3 regions of the Kitasatospora sp. NPDC059160 genome follow, and region 3 is predicted to be linked to each of the others. Evidence: riboswitches for the same ligand, from Rfam matches in the RefSeq annotation. Region 3 holds a riboswitch; each other region holds the start of a gene.
The links. Region 3 has a riboswitch for cobalamin ahead of metE (5-methyltetrahydropteroyltriglutamate--homocysteine S-methyltransferase). Riboswitches for the same ligand answer to the same signal wherever they lie in the genome.
Positions count from the first base shown of each region.

Region 1 (6,211 bases), on a different contig from region 3:
CGTCACCTCCCCTCCGGGTCGATCAGGCCCCGGCGGTAGGCCGGGACGAGGTTCTGCGGGACGAGCATCTCCCGGCCGTTCAGGGTGATCGGGACGAGCTTCGGGCCGGTCGCCTTCCACTGGGCGCGGCGGTGCCGGGTGTTGCTGCGCGAGGTCCTGCGCTTGGGAACTGCCATCGGGGGCTCCTGTCGGGTGGTGCCGGGCCGTCGGGTCCGGGCTAACGGGTGGTGCCGGAGGCGTACGGGAGGAGGGCCGTCTCGCGGGCGTTCTTGACCGCCCGGGCCACCGCCCGCTGCTGCTGGACGGTGAGCCGGGTGACCCGCCGGCTGCGGATCTTGCCGCGGTCGGAGACGAAGCGGCGCAGCAGGTCGGTGTCCTTGTAGTCGACGTACTCGATGCCGGCCGCGACCAGCGGGTTGGGCCGGGCCTTCGGCGCGGCGGTGCGGTTGCGCACGGGTGCTCCCTTGCGGTGGTGGGCGGTGTCGGTCAGTGGTGGACGGGGTCGAGGAGGTCCCGGAAGCCGTCCGGGAGGGCCTTCCAGCCGGGTTCGCCGGCGGCGAGTTCGGTGTCGGTGAGCAGGCAGGAGTCGAGCAGTTCGGTGAGGCCGTCGACGTCCAACCCCTCCGCGGTGAAGCTGAGCTGCTGCACCCGGTCCCCGTGCAGGGGGTGCCAGTCGAGGGCGGCCGCGGCGCGGCGGGCCGGCGGGTAGAGGTCCCAGGCGGCGTCGGGCAGGGCGATCAGCCAGGGCCCGCACTCCTCGACCGCGAGGTTGGCCCCGGCCGCGTCCCAGGCGAGCATCAGGTCGGGCCGGTTGGCGAGCCAGAACCGGCCGCGGCTGCGCTGGGCGGCCGGGACGAGCAGTTCGAGGGCCCGGTGCAGCCGTTCCGGGTGCAGCGGCCGGCGGCGCTCCCAGACCAGGGTGCTCACCCCGGCCTCGTCGCTCTCCTGGGGGAGCAGCGCGATCGCCGGGTTGACGCGGTCGCGCGCGGCGGCCACGTCGAAGCCGCCGAGGGCGGCCCGGGCGAGCGCACCGGTGCCGAGCCGGACCACCCGGGCGGTCGGGTGGAGCTGGCGCAGCAGCGCGAGCCCCGGCGCGTGCGCGGTGGCGCGCGGCACGGCGAGCGTGGTGGCGTACTCGACCTGGTGGGCGAGCGCCTCGGCGCGGGTGCGTTCGTCCCGGGCGGCGGTGTGCTGCCCGTGCTCCACCAGCTCGTCGGGCACGGAGAGTTCGCCGACCAGCCGGTCCGGGTCGACGGCGGTGACCACGCCCGCGAGTTCGATCGCCTCCGCCAGGGGGCGGCCGTCCACCTCGCCCCCGGCGAGCACCTCGACCGCGGGGTGCGGGTCGCTGCCGCCCCAGAGTTCGACCACCGCGAGCCCGTACCGGCCGCCGTCGGCGAGTTCCAGCAGCCGGGGCAGCAGGTCCTCGCGCAGGGCGCAGCACGGGCAGTCGTTCACCAGCGGGACCGAGCCGGTGTCGAACGCCCCGCCGGCGTCCCGCAGTTCGCGGTGGACCAGGCCGCGCGCGGCGTCCCGCAGGTCGTGCCGCAGCACCACGGCGTCCACCGCGGCGGCCGTCAACTCCTCGACGGCGGACCGGCGTTCGTCCGGGTGCAGCCCGGCGACCACCACCACCGGGAGCCTGGTGCCGTCCATGCCGCTCACCAGCTCGCCTTGCGCACGCCCGGCAGGTGTCCGGCGTGGGCGTGGACGCGCAGGTTGACCCGGGAGAGGCCGAAGGCGCGCAGGTAGCCGCGCGGCCGGCCGTCGACGGCATCGCGGTTGCGGACCCTGGTGGGGCTCGCGTCGCGGGGCTGGCGGGCGAGTTCGGCCTGGGCGGCGGCGCGCTCGGCGGGGGCGGTGCCGGGGTGGGCGATGAGCCGCTTGAGTTCGGCCCGGCGCTGGGCGTAGCGGGCGACGATCACTCGCCGCTGCTCGTTCTTGGCGATCTTGCTCTGCTTGGCCATCAGACCTTCCCCCCTCGGGCGCGGATGCGGGCGACGGCGGCCTCGACGCCGATCGTGTCGACGGTCTTGATCCCCTTGGCGCTCAGCACCAGCCGGACGTACCGGCCCTCACTGGGCAGCCAGTAGCGCTTGCGCTGGATGTTGGGGTCGAAGCGGCGCGGGGTGCGGCGGTGCGAGTGCGAGATCGCGTTGCCGAAGCCGGGCCGGCGGCCGGTGAGCCGGCAGTGGGCGGACATGGGTGCTCCCTGGCGTCCGGGAATGGGCAGGACGGAGGTCACGTTACACCAGATGAAAATGACATCCATTTCGGTGTACGGTTCCGATCCATCCCCGCGAACCCCGCACCCGGAGGCCCCCGGACCCCGAGGGTCCACGGGCCCGAGACCCCAGGAGGACGCCCGATGGCCCGCAGCGAACTGCGCCCCGTGATCAAGCTCCGCTCCACCGCCGGCACCGGCTACACGTACGTGACCCGCAAGAACCGCCGCAACGACCCGGACCGGATGGTCCTGCGCAAGTACGACCCGGTCGCGGGCCGGCACGTCGACTTCCGCGAAGAGCGCTGACCGCACGAACCCCTCGGAGGAGCCCAGCCATGAAGCCCGGAATCCACCCCGCCTACCGCCCGGTCGTCTTCCGCGACAAGGTCGGCGGCCTCGCCTTCCTCACCCGCTCCACGGTCACCGGTGACCGCACGGTCGAGTGGGAGGACGGCAACACCTACCCGGTGATCGACGTCGAGATCTCCTCGGCGAGCCACCCCTTCTACACCGGCCAGTCCCGGGTGCTCGACACCGCCGGCCGGGTCGAGCAGTTCCGCCGCCGCTACGGCGACCGGCACTGACGGCGGAACGCGAACGGCGCCTCCCCGGCTCGGGGAGGCGCCGTTCGCGACGCGCGGACACTGCCGCCACCGCTACTGCTGCTGCGTGGGCGTCCAGCGCTTCTCGACGCCCGCCAGCTTCCAGTACGCGATGGCGATCGCCCACACCACCACGAACAGCCCGGCGATCGCGTAGCCGACGTTGTCCAGCGAGATGTCCGCGATGAACCCGGTCACCGGGTCGGTCAGGTCGAGCTTCTCGTGCAGCACGCCGACCAGCTCGATGGTGCCGATGATGAAGGCCACCGCGATCGACAGCCCGGTGATGGTCAGGTTGTAGTACACCTTGCGCACCGGGTTGGAGAAGGCCCACTGGTACGCGAAGTTCATGAACGTCCCGTCCAGGGTGTCGAACAGGCTCATCCCGGCCGCGAACAGCAGCGGCAGGCAGACGATCGCGTACCAGGGCAGCCCGGCCGCCGCGCCCGAACCGGCCATCACCATCAGGGTGACCTCGGTCGCGGTGTCGAAGCCCAGGCCCAGCACCATGCCGACCGGGAACATCTGCCCGGGCCGGGTGATCGAGCGGGTCGCCCGGTTCAGGATCCGGGCCATGAAGCCGCGCGAGTCGAGGTGCGCCTCCAGCTCCGACTCGTCGAACTGCCCGGCCCGCATCGAGCGGAACACCTTGAGGATGCCGAGCAGCGCCGCCAGGTTGAGCGCTCCGATCAGGTAGAGGAAGGCGCCGGAGGCCGTGGTGCCGACCAGCCCGAGCCACTTGTGGGTGGCCGAGTCGTCGTCCATCAGCGTGTTCGCCAGCTGGGCGCCGCCCGCCACCAGGGCAGCCATGATGACCACCATCGAGGAGTGGCCGAGCGCGAACCAGAAGCCGACCGAGACCGGCCGCTTGCCGTCCGCCATCAGCTTGCGGGTGGTGTTGTCGATCACCGCGATGTGGTCGGCGTCGAAGGCGTGCCGCATGCCGAGGGTGTAGGCCGTGATGCCCAGGCCCACCCCGAAGACCTGGGTGCCGACGGCGTAGTTGTGCGGCGCGACCAGGAAGACGAGGGTCCCGAAGGCCACCACGTGCATGGCCAGGATCACCCCCATCAACCCGGCGGTCCGGAGGGTGTCCTCGCGCTTCCACCGGAAGGTGGGCAGTACGGAGGGGGCGGGGCCCGCCTCGGCGGGCGCGGCGGTTTCGGGCAGGGTCATCTTCGGATCACGCTCCAGCACCTCGTGGAATGACTTCGTGAGATGCCGTGGCCGGTCTCCTGGCTCACGGGGCTTCCCGACCCGCCTTCCCAGGTGCACGAAGCACCCAGTGGCACGTGGATCCGGACGACTGTCCCCCGATCACAGTGGCGAGGGCCGCTCCGGAATGGGACCTGTTGAGGGTCCGTCACCGGTCTTCCCGAGCACCACGGCGGGGAACACCGTAGGGGCAGGACCACACCCTCGCAAGGTTGCGCACCTGTGCAGGTGTCCAGGATCACAGGTCGTGAGCTGCCAGAATGTCCGCATGCATCTCGTACCGGCCGACCGCGCGGGCCACCGCACCATCGACGGACACCGGGTCTGCGAGGCCATCGCCGCCATCGGGGACACCGCCCACGTCCGGACCTGGGCCGAGCGGTTCTCCCTGCTCTCCGACCCCGGCCGGCTCGCCCTGCTGCTCGCCCTCCACCGGGCCGGCCCGCTCGCCGTCAGCGACCTGGCGGTCGCCACCGGCATGCGCGACCCGGCCGTCTCCCAGGCCCTGCGACTGCTCCGCACGGCGGGCGTGGTCACCGGCGACAAGGACGGACGCGTGGTGCGCTACCGGCTCGTGGACGACGCCCTGCGCCCCCTCCTCGACGAGTGCGCCGCCGCCGACCACGAGGAGCCCGCCGCGGCGGCGGGCTGACCGACACTCGGCAAACCACGCCGGGGGCGCGGCGGGGTGAGTACGATCACGATGTGCCGTCCCACCCCCACGTCTGGCCCGCCGACCGCTGGAACACCCGCCCGGTCAAGGCCCGCGTGCTGGCGGTCGCCCGCACCCTCACCTCGGCGACCCGGGTCCTGGACGTCCTCACCCTGCTCGACCCGGACGGCATCGAGCGGTACTTCACCGTCAACCCCGGCTCCGCCTTCGCCGACCGCGCCCTGGACGAGTACCTCCACGGCCTGCCCGGCTACACCGTGCTGGACTGGGAGGACGCCGTCCGCCACCGCTTCGACCTGGCCGTCGCCTGCGCCGTCCACGCCTCCATGCACCGGCTGGACGCCCGCCTGGTCGTCCTCCCGCACGGTGCCGGCTACAACCGCCTGGTCACCGAGTCCACCGGCGACGCGGTCAGCTCCGCCGGCCTCTCCCGCAACGAACTCACCCACCGCGGAGAGGTGTTCGTCGACGTCCTCGGCCTCTCCCACCCCGAACAGCTGGACCGGCTGCGGGCCTCCTGCCCCGAGGCCCTGGACGTCGCCGAGGTCGTCGGCGACCCGTGCTTCGACCGGATCCTGCGCAGCCGACGCTCCCGCGACGGCTACCGCGCCGCCCTCGGCGCCGTCGACGGCCGGCGACTCGTCGTCGTCGACTCCACCTGGAGCGAGCACTCGTTATTCGGCCGTCACCCCGACCTGCCGCAGCGGCTGGTCCGCCGACTGCCCGCCGACGAGTACGCGGTGGCCGTCGTGCTGCACCCCAACATCTGGAGCCGGCACGACCCGGCGGCCCTGCTCGACGACGCCCGGCGGATGGGCCTGCGCCTCGTCCCGCCCCACCAGGGCTGGCAGGCCGCCCTCGTCGCCGCCGACGTCATGATCGGCGACCACGGCTCGGTCTCCTTCTACGGCGCCGCCCTGCGACGGCCCACGATGATCGTCGCCACCGGCGCCGCCGAACTCGACCCGCGGTCCCCCAGCTACGCCTTCGGCCAGGCCGCACCCGTCCTCGACCCCGACGGCGACCTCGCCGCCCAACTCGAACTCGCCCTGGCCCGGACCCCGGACGACCGCACCGACCTGACGGCCATCACCGACCGCTCGCTCGCCCACCGCGGCGAATCCGCCCGACTGCTGCGCCCACTGCTCTACTCCTTCCTCGACGGCCTCGACGAGCCCGCCGGCGAACCCGTCCTGCCGCCCTACCCCAAGCCCGCGCCCCGGCCCGGAGGCGGCGAAGGGCCCAGCGCGTACGACGTCGAGGGCAAGAGCGAGGGGACGGAGGTCAGCCTGCGGCGCTACCCCTTCCACCCCGACGACCACACCCCGCGCGGCTTCCACGCCCTCACCGACGACCACCCGGGCGACGCCCTGCGGTACACCGCCGAAGTCCTCGCCCGCACCGAGGCCCGGGCCGAACGCCCCGCCGTCGAGTGGCTCGCCGACACCGCCCTCGAACTGCCCGGCCTCGCCGTCGCGGTGGCCGCCCTCGGCC
Region 1 is NZ_JBHZCN010000125.1:323-6,533, reverse strand. It holds gene rpmF (50S ribosomal protein L32) at 3-176, opposite strand; gene rpsR (30S ribosomal protein S18) at 218-454, opposite strand; gene ACFXOZ_RS36290 (CobW family GTP-binding protein) at 487-1,656, opposite strand; gene rpsN (30S ribosomal protein S14) at 1,662-1,967, opposite strand; gene rpmB (50S ribosomal protein L28) at 1,967-2,203, opposite strand; gene rpmG (50S ribosomal protein L33) at 2,369-2,533, shown strand; gene ACFXOZ_RS36270 (type B 50S ribosomal protein L31) at 2,563-2,811, shown strand; gene ACFXOZ_RS36265 (HoxN/HupN/NixA family nickel/cobalt transporter) at 2,884-4,005, opposite strand; cobalamin riboswitch at 4,037-4,231, opposite strand; gene ACFXOZ_RS36260 (ArsR/SmtB family transcription factor) at 4,313-4,696, shown strand; gene ACFXOZ_RS36255 (hypothetical protein) at 4,750-6,211, shown strand, end outside.
Region 1: another riboswitch for cobalamin. It lies ahead of ACFXOZ_RS36265 (HoxN/HupN/NixA family nickel/cobalt transporter); the one in region 3 lies ahead of metE (5-methyltetrahydropteroyltriglutamate--homocysteine S-methyltransferase).

Region 2 (6,211 bases), on a different contig from region 3:
TCCTTGGCCGCCGGGGAGTTCGAACAGAGCACCCGGTCGAAGGACTTGACGGCGGACCCGGGGTAGGGCTCGTGGAAGGACATGCCGACGATCCCGGCCGGGGCCCCGCCGTTGTCCGGGAGTTCGGTGGTGCTGCCGTCGCAGTTCTGCTGGACGCCGGAGCCGTCGTAGGTGCCGTCGTCGGCGCGCGGGTGGCCGGACCAGACGGCGGTCATCAGGTCGACGGCGTCGTCGGTGTACTGCCAGCCGGTGCGGCAGGTGGGCCAGCGGCCGGCCGAGTAGGAGCGCGGGTTGCCGACGCCCCAGGCGTTCTGGCCGTAGCCGGGGCCGAGGTCGGTCTCCATGAAGCCGGGCAGGCGGCCGGTGATGTCGGCGGCCTTCTTGTAGTAGTAACCGACCTGCTTGGTGCCCCGGTAGTCGCCGTACTCGGGGTTGTTGCGCTCGTTGTGCGCCTCGACGTGCTGGCCGATCACCGTGCCGCCGCTGTGCCCGGTGCGGGCCTGGGCCTCCAGGTCCGCGAGGAACTGCTGGACGGCACGGGCGTTCGGCGAGGCCTGCGGGTCCCGGGCCAGCAGGTCCCGGCCCACGTCCGGCGGCAGGGTACGGCCGGGGGCGCCGACCGACACCGGTACCCGGACGGGCTGCCCGGGGTCGGTCCGGTCGTCGCGGTCCAGCAGCACGAGACTGCCGGCGGCGACCACGATGCCGGCCGCAGCCAGCACGGCCGGCCTACCGCGCAGGACTCTGGGCAGGGCCACGACCGCTCCTCCGGTTTCTCGCCGGCGCCGACCCCCGCGGACGCAACCGGAACACGCGTACGAATGACTCCGACGAGAGCCTGCCACACTCCCCCGGTCCCGGCGAACGGGTCCGCCGGGACCGGGGTGTCACCGCGGGTCAGCCGGTCGCGGCGGCCGCCGGAGTGCCCTGCGAACCCGGCGTGGCCGAGCCCGCCGCCTTGGCCCGCTGGAGCAGCTGGCCCTTCACGTGCTCGGCGAACCCGGCGGACGCCGCGGTCGCGGCGGCGTCAGGGGCGTTGCCGCCCTTCGCCGAGCCCTCGACGGTGAAGTAGGCGTACCGGCCCAGGCTGCTGTGCGTGCCGGTGCAGCCGGGGTTGGCGCAGAACGCCGGGCCGCCCGGCGCGGGCAGGCCCTTGAGCTGCCCGGCGTAGTTCTTCATCGCCGTCTCGGCCTGGATCTTGTGGTCGAAGACCGCGACGCCGACCGTCACCGCGCTGTCGCCGGAGACGTACGTCGCCCGGAGCACCTTCTGGCAGCCCTGGTCGCCGAGGACCTTGCCGAGCCCGCCGGTGGTGGAGTTGCCGTCCCAGCAGGGCTGGTCCAGCGCGACCACGGTCCGGTTCCAGGACACGCCGTTGACCGTCACCTGCAGCGCGGAGAACAGCGCCCCCGCGTCCTGCGGCGCCGGGTCGGTGGCGACCTCCCAGATCGGCTTCGACGGGTCGTCCGGCTGCCCTCCCGCGGCCGCACCGCCGTTCGACGGGCCTGGGGTCGACGGGCCGCCGTTCGACGAGCCGGGGGTCGGCTTGCCCGAGACGGACGCGGACGCGACCGCACCGCCACCGGGCTTGGCCGGGTCGTCCTTCTTGCCGAACAGCAGCACTCCGCCCGCGGCCAGACCACCCACCAGGACGACGGCCACCGCGCCGCCGATGATCCTCACCCGGCGCTTGCGCCTGCCGTCGGCCTCGTTGCGGTCCGCCAGCGCCGCCCAGTCCGGCTCGACGCGCTGCGGCGGGACCGGCTGCTGCGGCGCGGCCGGCTGCTGCACGGCAACCGCCTGCTGCGGGGGACCCGGCTGCTGCGGGGCCTGCTGCCACTGCGGCTGCGGAGCCGGCGGCTGAACCGGCTGGGGCACCGGCTGGGGCACCGGCGGGACGGGCTGGGAGAACGGCTGCGCCGCCGGCGCCACCGGTCCGTACGAGGCCGGCGGCGGGCCGAAACCACCGCCCGGCGGCGCCACCGGACCCGGCCCCACCGGCTGCTGATTCTGTGCGCCCCCCGGCCCGGCGGGAGGCGTCCCCTGCGGCCCGTGCCCAGGTACACCAGTTCCGTCGCTCATGCGCCCAGATCGTAGGGCATCACCCGCACCGTCCCTCGGCCCGGTGACCGTTCCGTATCGAAACCAGGACGCCCGGCGCGCCGGGCCCGGGTGTCCGGCACCCGGATCCGGGGTGTCCGGCGGGCGGCCGCGACACGTCCGGAGCGTGGTTCCGGGCCTCGGACGTCCACGAACCGCCACCGGCCCGGGCACAACCCGTCATCGCGACAACACACCACGCCGTACTACATGTGGTGTCGCATCGAGGAGACACCACTACATGTATGCTCGCTTCTGCTGTCGATGCAGGGGAACCCGGTGGGAATCCGGGACTGCCCCGCAGCGGTGTGCGGGCGGCTCCAGCAGCCGTACCGCGAGTCCGAGTACCTGCCGAACAGCGTGCGCCACGGCCCTCCCGCAGAGGCCGCGCCAAGCACCAGCACCACCCCTCCGGGCCTCGCGGGCGGGCCGGGGAGACACCTCGCGCGACGCTTTTTGCGTTCGCGCCGTGCTCCCCTGCCCAGATCGGCCCGGGTGACCCCGATCACCGCCGCACGATCGCCGCCAGGAGAGAGCGCCTTGACCACCGCTGCCTCAGTCACCCTGCCCGCCCAGGGCTCCGGTACCGCCTTCACCGACCCGACGGTCTCCGACCCCGGCGGTGCTCTCCTGCGGCTGCTCACCGACCGCAGCGCCGACCTCACCGAGGTCGACCCCGGCCATGTCGCCGCCGCCGCGCTGCGCGGCCGCCACGCCGGCTCGGACTTCGCCGAGCTGCGCGGTCTGGCCGTGGACGCCGCCGCGTCGATGATCGCCGAGGACCCCCAGTACTCGAAGCTGGCCGCCCGCCTGCTCGCCCTGGAGATCGTCGACGAGGCGAACAGCCAGGGCTCGACCTCCTTCTCCGCCTCGATCGCCGTCGGCCACGCCGAGGGCCTGATCGGCGACACCACCGCGGCCTTCGTCGCCAAGCACGCCGACGCCCTGAACGCGCTCGTCGACACCAAGGGCGACGACCGCTTCGAGTACTTCGGCCTGCGCACCGTCCAGTCCCGCTACCTGCTGCGCCACCCGATCACCCGCAAGGTGATCGAGACCCCGCAGCACTTCCTGCTCCGCGTCGCCTGCGGCCTGGCGGTCGGCGACTCCGAGCAGTCGGTGCGCGAGGTGTCCGAGCTGTACGGCCTGATGAGCCGCCTGGAGTACCTGACCTCCTCGCCGACGCTCTTCAACTCCGGCACCCGGCACCCGCAGATGTCCAGCTGCTACCTGCTGGACTCGCCGCTGGACAACCTGGACTCGATCTACAACCGCTACGCGCAGATCGCCCGCCTCTCCAAGCACGCCGGCGGCATCGGCCTGTCCTACTCGCGCATCCGCTCGCGCGGCAGCCTGATCCGCGGCACCAACGGCAAGTCCAACGGCATCGTCCCGTTCCTGCGCACCCTCGACTCCTCGGTCGCCGCCGTCAACCAGGGCGGCCGCCGCAAGGGCGCGGCCTGCGTCTACCTGGAGACCTGGCACGCCGACATCGAGGAGTTCCTGGAGCTCCGCGACAACACCGGTGAGGAGGCGCGCCGCACGCACAACCTCAACCTGGCCCACTGGATCCCGGACGAGTTCATGCGCCGCGTGAACGCCAACGCCGACTGGTCGCTGTTCTCCCCCGCCGACGTCCCCGAGCTGGTCGACCTGTGGGGCGCCGACTTCGACGAGGCCTACCTCAAGGCCGAGCTGGCCGGCAAGGCCGTCCGCACCATCCCGGCGCAGACCCTCTACGCCCGCATGATGCGCACCCTCGCGCAGACCGGCAACGGCTGGATGACCTTCAAGGACGCCTCCAACCGCGCCGCCAACCAGACCGCGCTGCCCGGCCGCACGGTGCACTCCTCCAACCTGTGCACCGAGATCCTGGAGGTCACGGACGACTCCGAGACCGCCGTCTGCAACCTTGGCTCGGTCAACCTCGGCGCGCACGTGGCCGAGGGCGCGTCCGTCGAGGACCTGCTCGGCGCCATGGACTGGGAGCGCCTCGACGCCACCGTCCGCACCGCCGTGACCTTCCTCGACCGCGTGGTGGACATCAACTTCTACCCGACCACCGAGGCCGGCACCTCCAACTCCCGCTGGCGGCCGGTCGGCCTCGGCGTGATGGGCCTCCAGGACGTCTTCTTCAAGCTGCGGATCGACTTCGACTCCGCCGAGGCCGCCCGGCTGTCCACGCTGATCGCCGAGCGCATCATGCTCACCGCCTACGAGCGCTCCGCCGACCTGGCCGAGCAGCTCGGCCGCCACGAGGCCTACGGCGAAACCCGCGCCGCCCGCGGCGAGCTGCACATCGACCACTTCCCGAGCGCCGCCCCGGAGTGGACCGACCGCTGGACGGCGCTGCGCGCCCGCATCGCCGAGACCGGCCTGCGCAACTCGCTGCTGCTCGCGATCGCCCCGACCGCGACCATCGCCTCCATCGCCGGCGTCTACGAGTGCATCGAGCCGCAGGTGTCCAACCTGTTCAAGCGCGAGACGCTCTCGGGCGAGTTCCTCCAGGTCAACCCGTACCTGGTGCGCGAGCTCAAGGAGCTCGGCGTCTGGGACCAGCAGACCCGCGACGCCCTGCGCGACGCCAACGGCTCCGTCCAGGAGCTCGGTTGGCTGCCGGAGCAGGTCCGGTCGCTGTACCGCACCGCGTGGGAGCTGCCGCAGCGCGCGCTGATCGACCTGGCCGCGGCCCGCATGCCGTACCTGGACCAGAGCCAGTCGCTGAACCTCTTCATGGCGGCGCCGACCATCGGCAAGCTCAGCTCGATGTACGCCTACGCGTGGAAGGTCGGTCTCAAGACCACCTACTACCTGCGCTCGCGCCCCGCGACCCGGATCGCCCAGGCCGCCTCGGGTGCCGCCCGCACCGCCGCTGGTACGCCGGTGCCGGTGAACACCCCGACCCTCACCCCCGAGGAAGAGGCCGCACTGGCCTGCTCCCTGGAGAACCCCGAGTCCTGCGAGGCCTGCCAGTAATGTCCGACGATCGCCAGAAGATGCTGCTCGACCCCGGCTTCGAGCTGACCCTGCGCCCGATGCGCTACCCGTCGTTCTACGACCGGTACCGCGACGCGATCAAGAACACCTGGACCGTCGAGGAGGTGGACCTGCACTCGGACGTCGCCGACCTGGCGAAGCTGAGCGAGGGCGAGCGCCACATGATCGGCCGCCTGGTGGCGTTCTTCGCGACCGGTGACTCGATCGTCGCGAACAACGTGGTGCTGAGCCTCTACAAGCACATCAACTCCCCGGAGGCGCGGCTGTACCTGTCGCGCCAGCTGTTCGAGGAGGCCGTGCACGTCCAGTTCTACCTGACGCTGCTGGACACCTACCTTCCGGACCCGGAGGACCGCAACGCGGCCTTCGCCGCGGTGGAGAACATCCCCTCCATCCACCAGAAGGCCCAGTTCTGCTTCAAGTACATGAACGCGGTCGACCACATCGACTCGCTGCAGACCAAGGAGGACCGCCGCGCGTTCCTCCTGAACCTGATCTGCTTCGCGGCCTGCGTCGAGGGCCTGTTCTTCTACGGCGCCTTCGCATACGTGTACTGGTTCCGGTCGCGCGGTCTGCTGCACGGCCTGGCCACCGGCACCAACTGGGTGTTCCGCGACGAGTCCATGCACATGGACTTCGCGTTCTCCGTGGTCGACACCGTCCGCGAGGAGGAGCCCGACCTCTTCGACGACGAGATGGCCAAGCAGGTCACCGAGATGCTGGAGGAGGCCGTCGAGGCCGAGCTCCAGTTCGCCCAGGACCTGTGCGGCGACGGCCTGCCCGGCATGAACACCGCCTCGATGCGCGAGTACCTCCAGGCCGTCGCGGACCAGCGCCTCGCACGGCTCGGGATGCCGATCCGGTACGGGTCGACCAACCCGTTCGGCTTCATGGAGCTCCAGAACGTCCAGGAGCTGACCAACTTCTTCGAGCGCCGGGTGTCGGCGTACCAGGTCGCGGTCGAGGGCTCGGTCTCCTTCGACGACGACTTCTAGGTCGAATATCGTTCGGCTTCAACAGCGGGACACAGCGGGGCTGCCGTCACGGCAGCCCCGCTGTTCTCGGTTCCAGGCGTACGGGGGTAGCACAGACATGTCCAAGCTCCAACAACGGG
Region 2 is NZ_JBHZCN010000036.1:29,250-35,460, reverse strand. It holds gene ACFXOZ_RS17585 (glycoside hydrolase family 26 protein) at 1-758, opposite strand, end outside; gene ACFXOZ_RS17580 (hypothetical protein) at 898-1,878, opposite strand; cobalamin riboswitch at 2,339-2,471, shown strand; gene ACFXOZ_RS17575 (ribonucleoside-diphosphate reductase subunit alpha) at 2,665-5,076, shown strand; gene ACFXOZ_RS17570 (ribonucleotide-diphosphate reductase subunit beta) at 5,076-6,092, shown strand; gene ACFXOZ_RS17565 (hypothetical protein) at 6,190-6,211, shown strand, end outside.
Region 2: another riboswitch for cobalamin. It lies ahead of ACFXOZ_RS17575 (ribonucleoside-diphosphate reductase subunit alpha); the one in region 3 lies ahead of metE (5-methyltetrahydropteroyltriglutamate--homocysteine S-methyltransferase).

Region 3 (6,211 bases):
CGGTCACCCGCCCAGGCGGGCGACCGCTGGAACTGCTCGCCAGCCTCGACGAACTGCGCGAGCGGATCGCCCTCCACATGAGCGCCGACCACCCCGGCGGCGCGCTCCCGTCGGTCCGCGACGGGGACCGGGTCCAGGCCTGGAGCCCCGCCACCGGGCCGGCCCTCGCCGGGCGTACGGCGCTGGTGGTCGACGACGACGACCGCAACCTGTACGCGATCACCAGCATCCTGGAACTGCACGGGATGCGGGTCCTCCAGGCCGAGAACGGGCGCGCCGCCCTGGAGTCGCTGACCGCCCACCCCGGCATCGACGTCATCCTGATGGACGTGATGATGCCCGAGATGGACGGGTACACGGCCACCGCGGCGATCCGCGCGATGCCCGAGCACGAGGGGCTGCCGATCATCGCCGTGACCGCCAAGGCGATGCTCGGCGACCGGGAGAAGAGCCTGGCCGCAGGGGCGAGCGACTACATCACCAAGCCGGTGGACGCGGACGAGGTGATCAACCGGATCACCCACCACCTCACCCGGTAGCCGCCGTCCGGAGTCGCCGTCCGGAGCCGCCGTCCACGACCCAGGAGCCCACCACCGTGCAGCACCCACCGGAGCAGCCCGCAGCCGATCGCGCTCGGGCGGCGGACCCGGCCACCGTCCTGCCCAGGGTCGGCGCCCAGCGCACCCCGGCCGGTCCGCAGCCGGTCGGCGACGCAGCCCCGCCCGGCGAGGCGTCCCCGTCGTACGGTCCGGAACCGACGGGCCGCCCGGCAGCCCCGGGCGGCCCGGACCCGGACCCGGACCCGGACCCGGACCCGGACCCGACGGCGACCGCCATGGGCCGGCTCGCCAGCACGGTGGAGTGGCTGCGCCGGGAACTCGACCAGGCCCAGGCCGACTCGGCGGGCCGCGCCGTGGTAGAGCTGGCCGTCGGCGTCCTGGTGGAACGGCTGCGCTGCGGCCCCACCGAGGCCGCCCGCCAGCTGGAGGGCCTCGCCGAGCAGGCCGGGGTGACCACCCTGGCGCTGGCCGCCGACCTGGTCAACCAGGTCGCGGCCGACCGGATCTCCGCACTCGCCCGTGACTTCGTCGCCGGTACGGCCGTCCGTACCACGGACCCGGTCGCCCGCCGGCTGCGCAGCATCGAGGCCGACACTGTCGCGGGCGGCGACGCCGAGAGCGCGGCCCGCTCCATGCTGGAGCACGCCCTGCGGCCGCTCGGCGTGGCCGCGGTGGCCGTCTGGGCCGCCCATCCCGACCTCTCGCTCTCCCTCGCGGGCAGCGCCGGGTTCCAGCCGGAGGAGGCCCGCCGCTGGCGCCACGTACCCCCGGGCGTGCCCACGCCGGCCCGCCGGGCGCTGGACGAACGAGGCACCGTCGCCTACCCCGTGCTCGCCGACGCCTCGCTGCCCTCGATCGGCCAGCACGACGTCCGCGGCGGTCGGCTGGCCGTGCCGGCCGGGGTCGGCGGCCGGCTGATCGGCGTGCTGGAGCTCTGCTGGAACGAGGAACTCCCCGAGCGCTCCCAGCCCCTGCAACGGCAGTTCGAGGCGCTCGCCGAGGTGGCCGCCGCCACCCTGGAGTCCTGGGACGGACGGGAGTTCTCCGCCACCGATCCCGCGGACGCCCAGTTCGACGAACTGCGGCAGCTGGCCGACGGACTGTTCGACCCCTGCCTGGTCCTGCGGCTCGCCCCGGACCACGACGGACTCCCGCCCCGGTTCGTGATCCGGCACGTCAACCCGTCCTTCGCGGACTTCGCCGGCCGGCCGACGGTGGCCATCGTGGGTCGCCGACTGCTGGAGGCCTACCCGCTGGCGGCCGCACCGGGCGGTCTGGCCGAGATGGTCGAGCACGTCTTCGCCACCGGCGAGCCCTTCCGTACCCAGGACATGCGGCTGGCCGCCCTGGTCGACGGGGTGCCGCTGACCGCCCGGGCCCAGGTGGGCATCAGCCGGCACGGCACCCACCTGGTGGTCGTCTGGCGGCTCGACGACGGTACCCCGCGGGTCGCCCGACTGCTCCAGCACGCCCAACGCCTCGGCCGCATCGGCGGCTTCGAGGAGAACCTGGCGACCCGTCGGATCGACTGGAACGAAACCCTGTTCGAGCTGCACGGGCTCGCGCCGACCGACCGGCCGATCGCCCTCGACCAGCTCGCCGAGCACGCCCACCCGGACGACCGGCAGACCATCGGCCGCTTCCTGCGGACGCTGCTGCACCACCGGCGGCCCGCCTCCACCGCCTTCCGCCTCCAGCGCGCCGACGGGGTCACCCGGCACATCCGGGTGGTGGCGGAACCGGTGCACGACCCGGACAGCGGACTGCGCGTGGTCCGCGGCGCCTACCAGGACATCTCCGCCCAGCACTGGACCGAGGTCGCCCTGGCCGCCACCCGCGACCAGCTCGCCCAGAGCGAGCAGCAGGCCGCCGAGCGCAGCCGCCTCGCCCTCCAGCTCCAGCACGCCATCATGCCGCCCGCCCGGGGGCCGCTGGACCTTCACGACCTGCACGTGGCGGTGCGCTACCGCCCCGCCGAGAAGGACCACCTGGTCGGCGGCGACTGGTACGACGCCCTCGTGCTGCCCACCGGCGACGTCCTGATCTGCGTCGGCGACGTCGCCGGGCACGGCATCGAGGCAGCCACCGGCATGGTCGCGTTGCGCAACGCCCTGCGCGGCCTGGCCGCCACCGGTGCCGGACCGGGCCAACTGCTCAACTGGCTGAACAGCGTGACCCACCACCTCACGGACAACGTGACCGCCACCGCCGTCTGCGGGCTCTACGAACCCGCCACCCGGCGGCTGCGCTGGGCCCGCGCTGGCCACCCGCCACCGGTCCTGCTGCGCGAGGGCCGGGCGCGGACCCTCCCGCAGCTCGGCGGGATCCTGCTCGGCGCCGTCGACCAGGCGGACTACCAGGAGGAGGAGATCGTGCTCCGGCCCGGGGACACCCTGGTGATGTACACCGACGGGCTGATCGAGCGCCGCGACGAGTCCCTCCAGGCGTCGCTGAGCAACCTGACGACCCTCGCCGAGCGGGCGCACCGGCTGGCCGCCGAGGGTGGGGACGGCCTCGAGGGGCACCTGGACCACCTGTTGCAGTACAGCGGTGCCGACACCGACGACGACACCTGCTTGGTCGGGGTGGCGGTCGGCTGACCCGGGCCGTCGCAGCGGCCGGAGGCTGACCCCGGTCGCAGGCCGAGGTCGTCGGAGGCTGACGTCGTCTCATCATGTGGACGGTTGTGCGGTTCTCCGGCCGGAAAGCGGCGGGCTGCCCGTAGGGTGGCGGGTGCAGCTGGTTCGCCCCGTCCGCCAGGCGGGGTGTCGTAAGAGGGAACCCGGTGACGCCTTTCAACTGGCCAGTCCGGGACTGCCCCGCAGCGGTGAGTGGGAACGACCGCCGTCATACGCACTGGGCCCGGTTCGGGTCTGGGAAGCGACGGCCAGTAGGTGCCGGTCCTCGAGGAGGACGGGCGGGCCCGCGAGTCCGAAGACCTGCCACTGCCCGGGTGCGACCGTTCGCGCCCGGCCATCCGGTGACCTCGAGGGCGGGTCGGCGACCACACCTGGCGGAGCCGTACCCGTGTGCGGGGGCCCGTCCGGTCCGTCGTCCCTTCGCGTCCTCGTCCCCGTCGCCGGGCACTTGAGGAACCAGACTCGCGAAGGAGAGTCCCTTGACCACGAAGTCCGCAGCCGCGGCGACCCTCGCCACCGCCCACGGCTACCCCCGCCAGGGGCGGGGCCGGGAGTTGAAGAAGGCGATCGAGGGGTACTGGAAGGGCGCCGTCACCGCCGAGGTGCTGCTGGCCACCGCCGCCGACCTGCGCCGGGGGAACTGGCAGCAGCTCGCCGACTCCGGCATCGAGGAGGTCCCGACCGGCGACTTCTCGCTCTACGACCACGTCCTGGACACCACCGTGGCGGTCGGCGCGATCCCGCCGCGGCACCGGGCGGCGGTCGACGCCGACCCGCTGGACGGCTACTTCGCCATGGCGCGCGGCAACCAGGACGTCGCTCCGCTGGAGATGACCAAGTGGTTCGACACCAACTACCACTACCTCGTCCCGGAGCTGGGGCCGGACACCGCCTTCGCCGCGAACCCGGCCAAGGCCGTCGCCGAGCTCAGGGAGGCGCTCGCGCTCGGCCACGGCGCCCGTCCGGTGCTGGTCGGGCCGGTCAGCTACCTGCTGCTCGCCAAGCCGGCGCCGGGGGTGGCCCCCGACTTCCAGCCGATCACCCTGCTGGACCGGCTGCTGCCCGTCTACGCGGAACTGCTCGCGGCGCTCCGGGCCGCCGGTGCGGAGTGGGTGCAGCTGGACGAGCCCGCGCTGGTCCAGGACCGGACCCCGGCCGAGCTGAACTCCGCGGCCCGGGCCTACCGCGAGCTGGGCGCGCCGACCGAGCGCCCCAAGCTGCTGGTGGCGAGCTACTTCGACCGCCTCGGCGACGCCCTGGCGGTGCTGGCCAAGGCCCCGGTGGAGGGCCTGGCGCTGGACTTCACCGGACCGGCCGCCGCCAACCTGGCGGACCTCGCCGCCGTCGGCGGGCTGCCCGGCAAGCGCCTGGTCGCCGGGGTGATCGACGGCCGCAACATCTGGATCAACGACCTGGGCGCCTCGCTGGCCACCCTGGCCACCCTGCTCGGGCTCGCCGACCGGGTCGACGTCGCGCCCTCCTGCTCGCTGCTGCACGTGCCGATCGACGCCACCCTCGAACGCGACATCGACCCGCAGATCGCCCGCTGGCTCGCCTTCGCCAAGCAGAAGGCCACCGAGACCGCGCTGCTGGCCCGCGCCCTGCGCGAGGGCACCGGCGCGATCACCGCCGAACTCGCCGCCAACCGCGCCGACCTGGCCTCCCGCGCCACCTCGCCGATCACCCGCGACCCGGCCGTGCGCGCCCGCACCGCGGCCGTCACCCCGGGCGACGCCCGGCGCGCCCAGCCCTACCCCGTACGGGCCGCGGCCCAGCGGGCCCGGCTCGCACTGCCGCTGCTGCCGACCACCACCATCGGCTCCTTCCCGCAGACCACCGAACTGCGCGTCGCCCGGGCCGACCTGACCGCCGGGCGGATCGACGCCGCCGCGTACCGGGAGCGGATGGAGGCGGAGGTCCGCGAGGTGGTCGCCTACCAGGAGAAGACCGGCCTGGACGTCCTGGTGCACGGCGAGCCCGAGCGCAACGACATGGTCCAGTACTTCGCCGAGCAGCTCACCGGCTACCTGGCCACCCGGCACGGCTGGGTGCAGTCCTACGGCACCCGCTACGTCCGGCCGCCGGTCCTGGCCGGGGACATCTCCCGCCCGCAGCCGATGACCGTCGACTGGTTCCGCTACGCCCAGGACCTGACCGACCGCCCGGTCAAGGGCATGCTGACCGGCCCGGTCACCATGCTCGCCTGGTCCTTCGTCCGCGACGACCAGCCGCTCGCCGAGACCGCCCGGCAGGTGGCCCTCGCCCTGCGCGACGAGGTCGCCGACCTGGAGGCCGCGGGCGCCGCCGTCGTCCAGGTCGACGAACCGGCCCTGCGCGAGACCCTGCCGCTGCGCGCCGCCGGTCGCCCGGCCTACCTGGACTGGGCCACCGAGGCCTTCCGGCTGGCCACCTCGGGCGTGCGCGCCGACACCCAGGTGCACACCCACATGTGCTACGCCGAGTTCGGCGCGATCATGACCGCGATCGACGAACTCGACGCCGACGTGATCTCCCTGGAGGCGACCCGTTCGCACATGGAGGTCGCCGGGGAACTGGCCTCCGCCGGGTACCCGCGCGAGGTCGGCCCGGGTGTCTGGGACATCCACTCCCCGCGGGTGCCGAGCACCGAGGAGGCCGTCGAGCTGCTGCGGGCCGGACTGGCGGCGATCCCCGCCGAGCGGCTCTGGGTCAACCCCGACTGCGGCCTCAAGACCCGCGGCTGGCCCGAGACCCGCGCCTCGCTGGACAGCCTGGTCGCGGCCGCCCGCCGCCTGCGGGCCGAACTCGCGGGCTGATCGGGCGGGTTGATCAGATGGGCTGATCAGGCGGGCCGATCGGACGGGTTCGGGGGCGGGCGCGGCACGGCTGCCGGGCCCGCCCCGTGGGTTGGTCAGCCCGCGCGCTGGGTGCGGGCCAGGGTGCTCGCCTCGGTGCGGCGGTCCGGGGAGGCCACGTCCACCGGGGTGCCGGCGCCCGAGCCGGGGCGTTCGGCCCAGCCGCGCAGGCGGTCGG
Region 3 is NZ_JBHZCN010000011.1:44,201-50,411, forward strand. It holds gene ACFXOZ_RS06890 (HAMP domain-containing protein) at 1-539, shown strand, start outside; gene ACFXOZ_RS06895 (SpoIIE family protein phosphatase) at 596-3,160, shown strand; cobalamin riboswitch at 3,332-3,501, shown strand; gene metE (5-methyltetrahydropteroyltriglutamate--homocysteine S-methyltransferase) at 3,679-5,994, shown strand; gene ACFXOZ_RS06905 (hypothetical protein) at 6,090-6,211, opposite strand, start outside.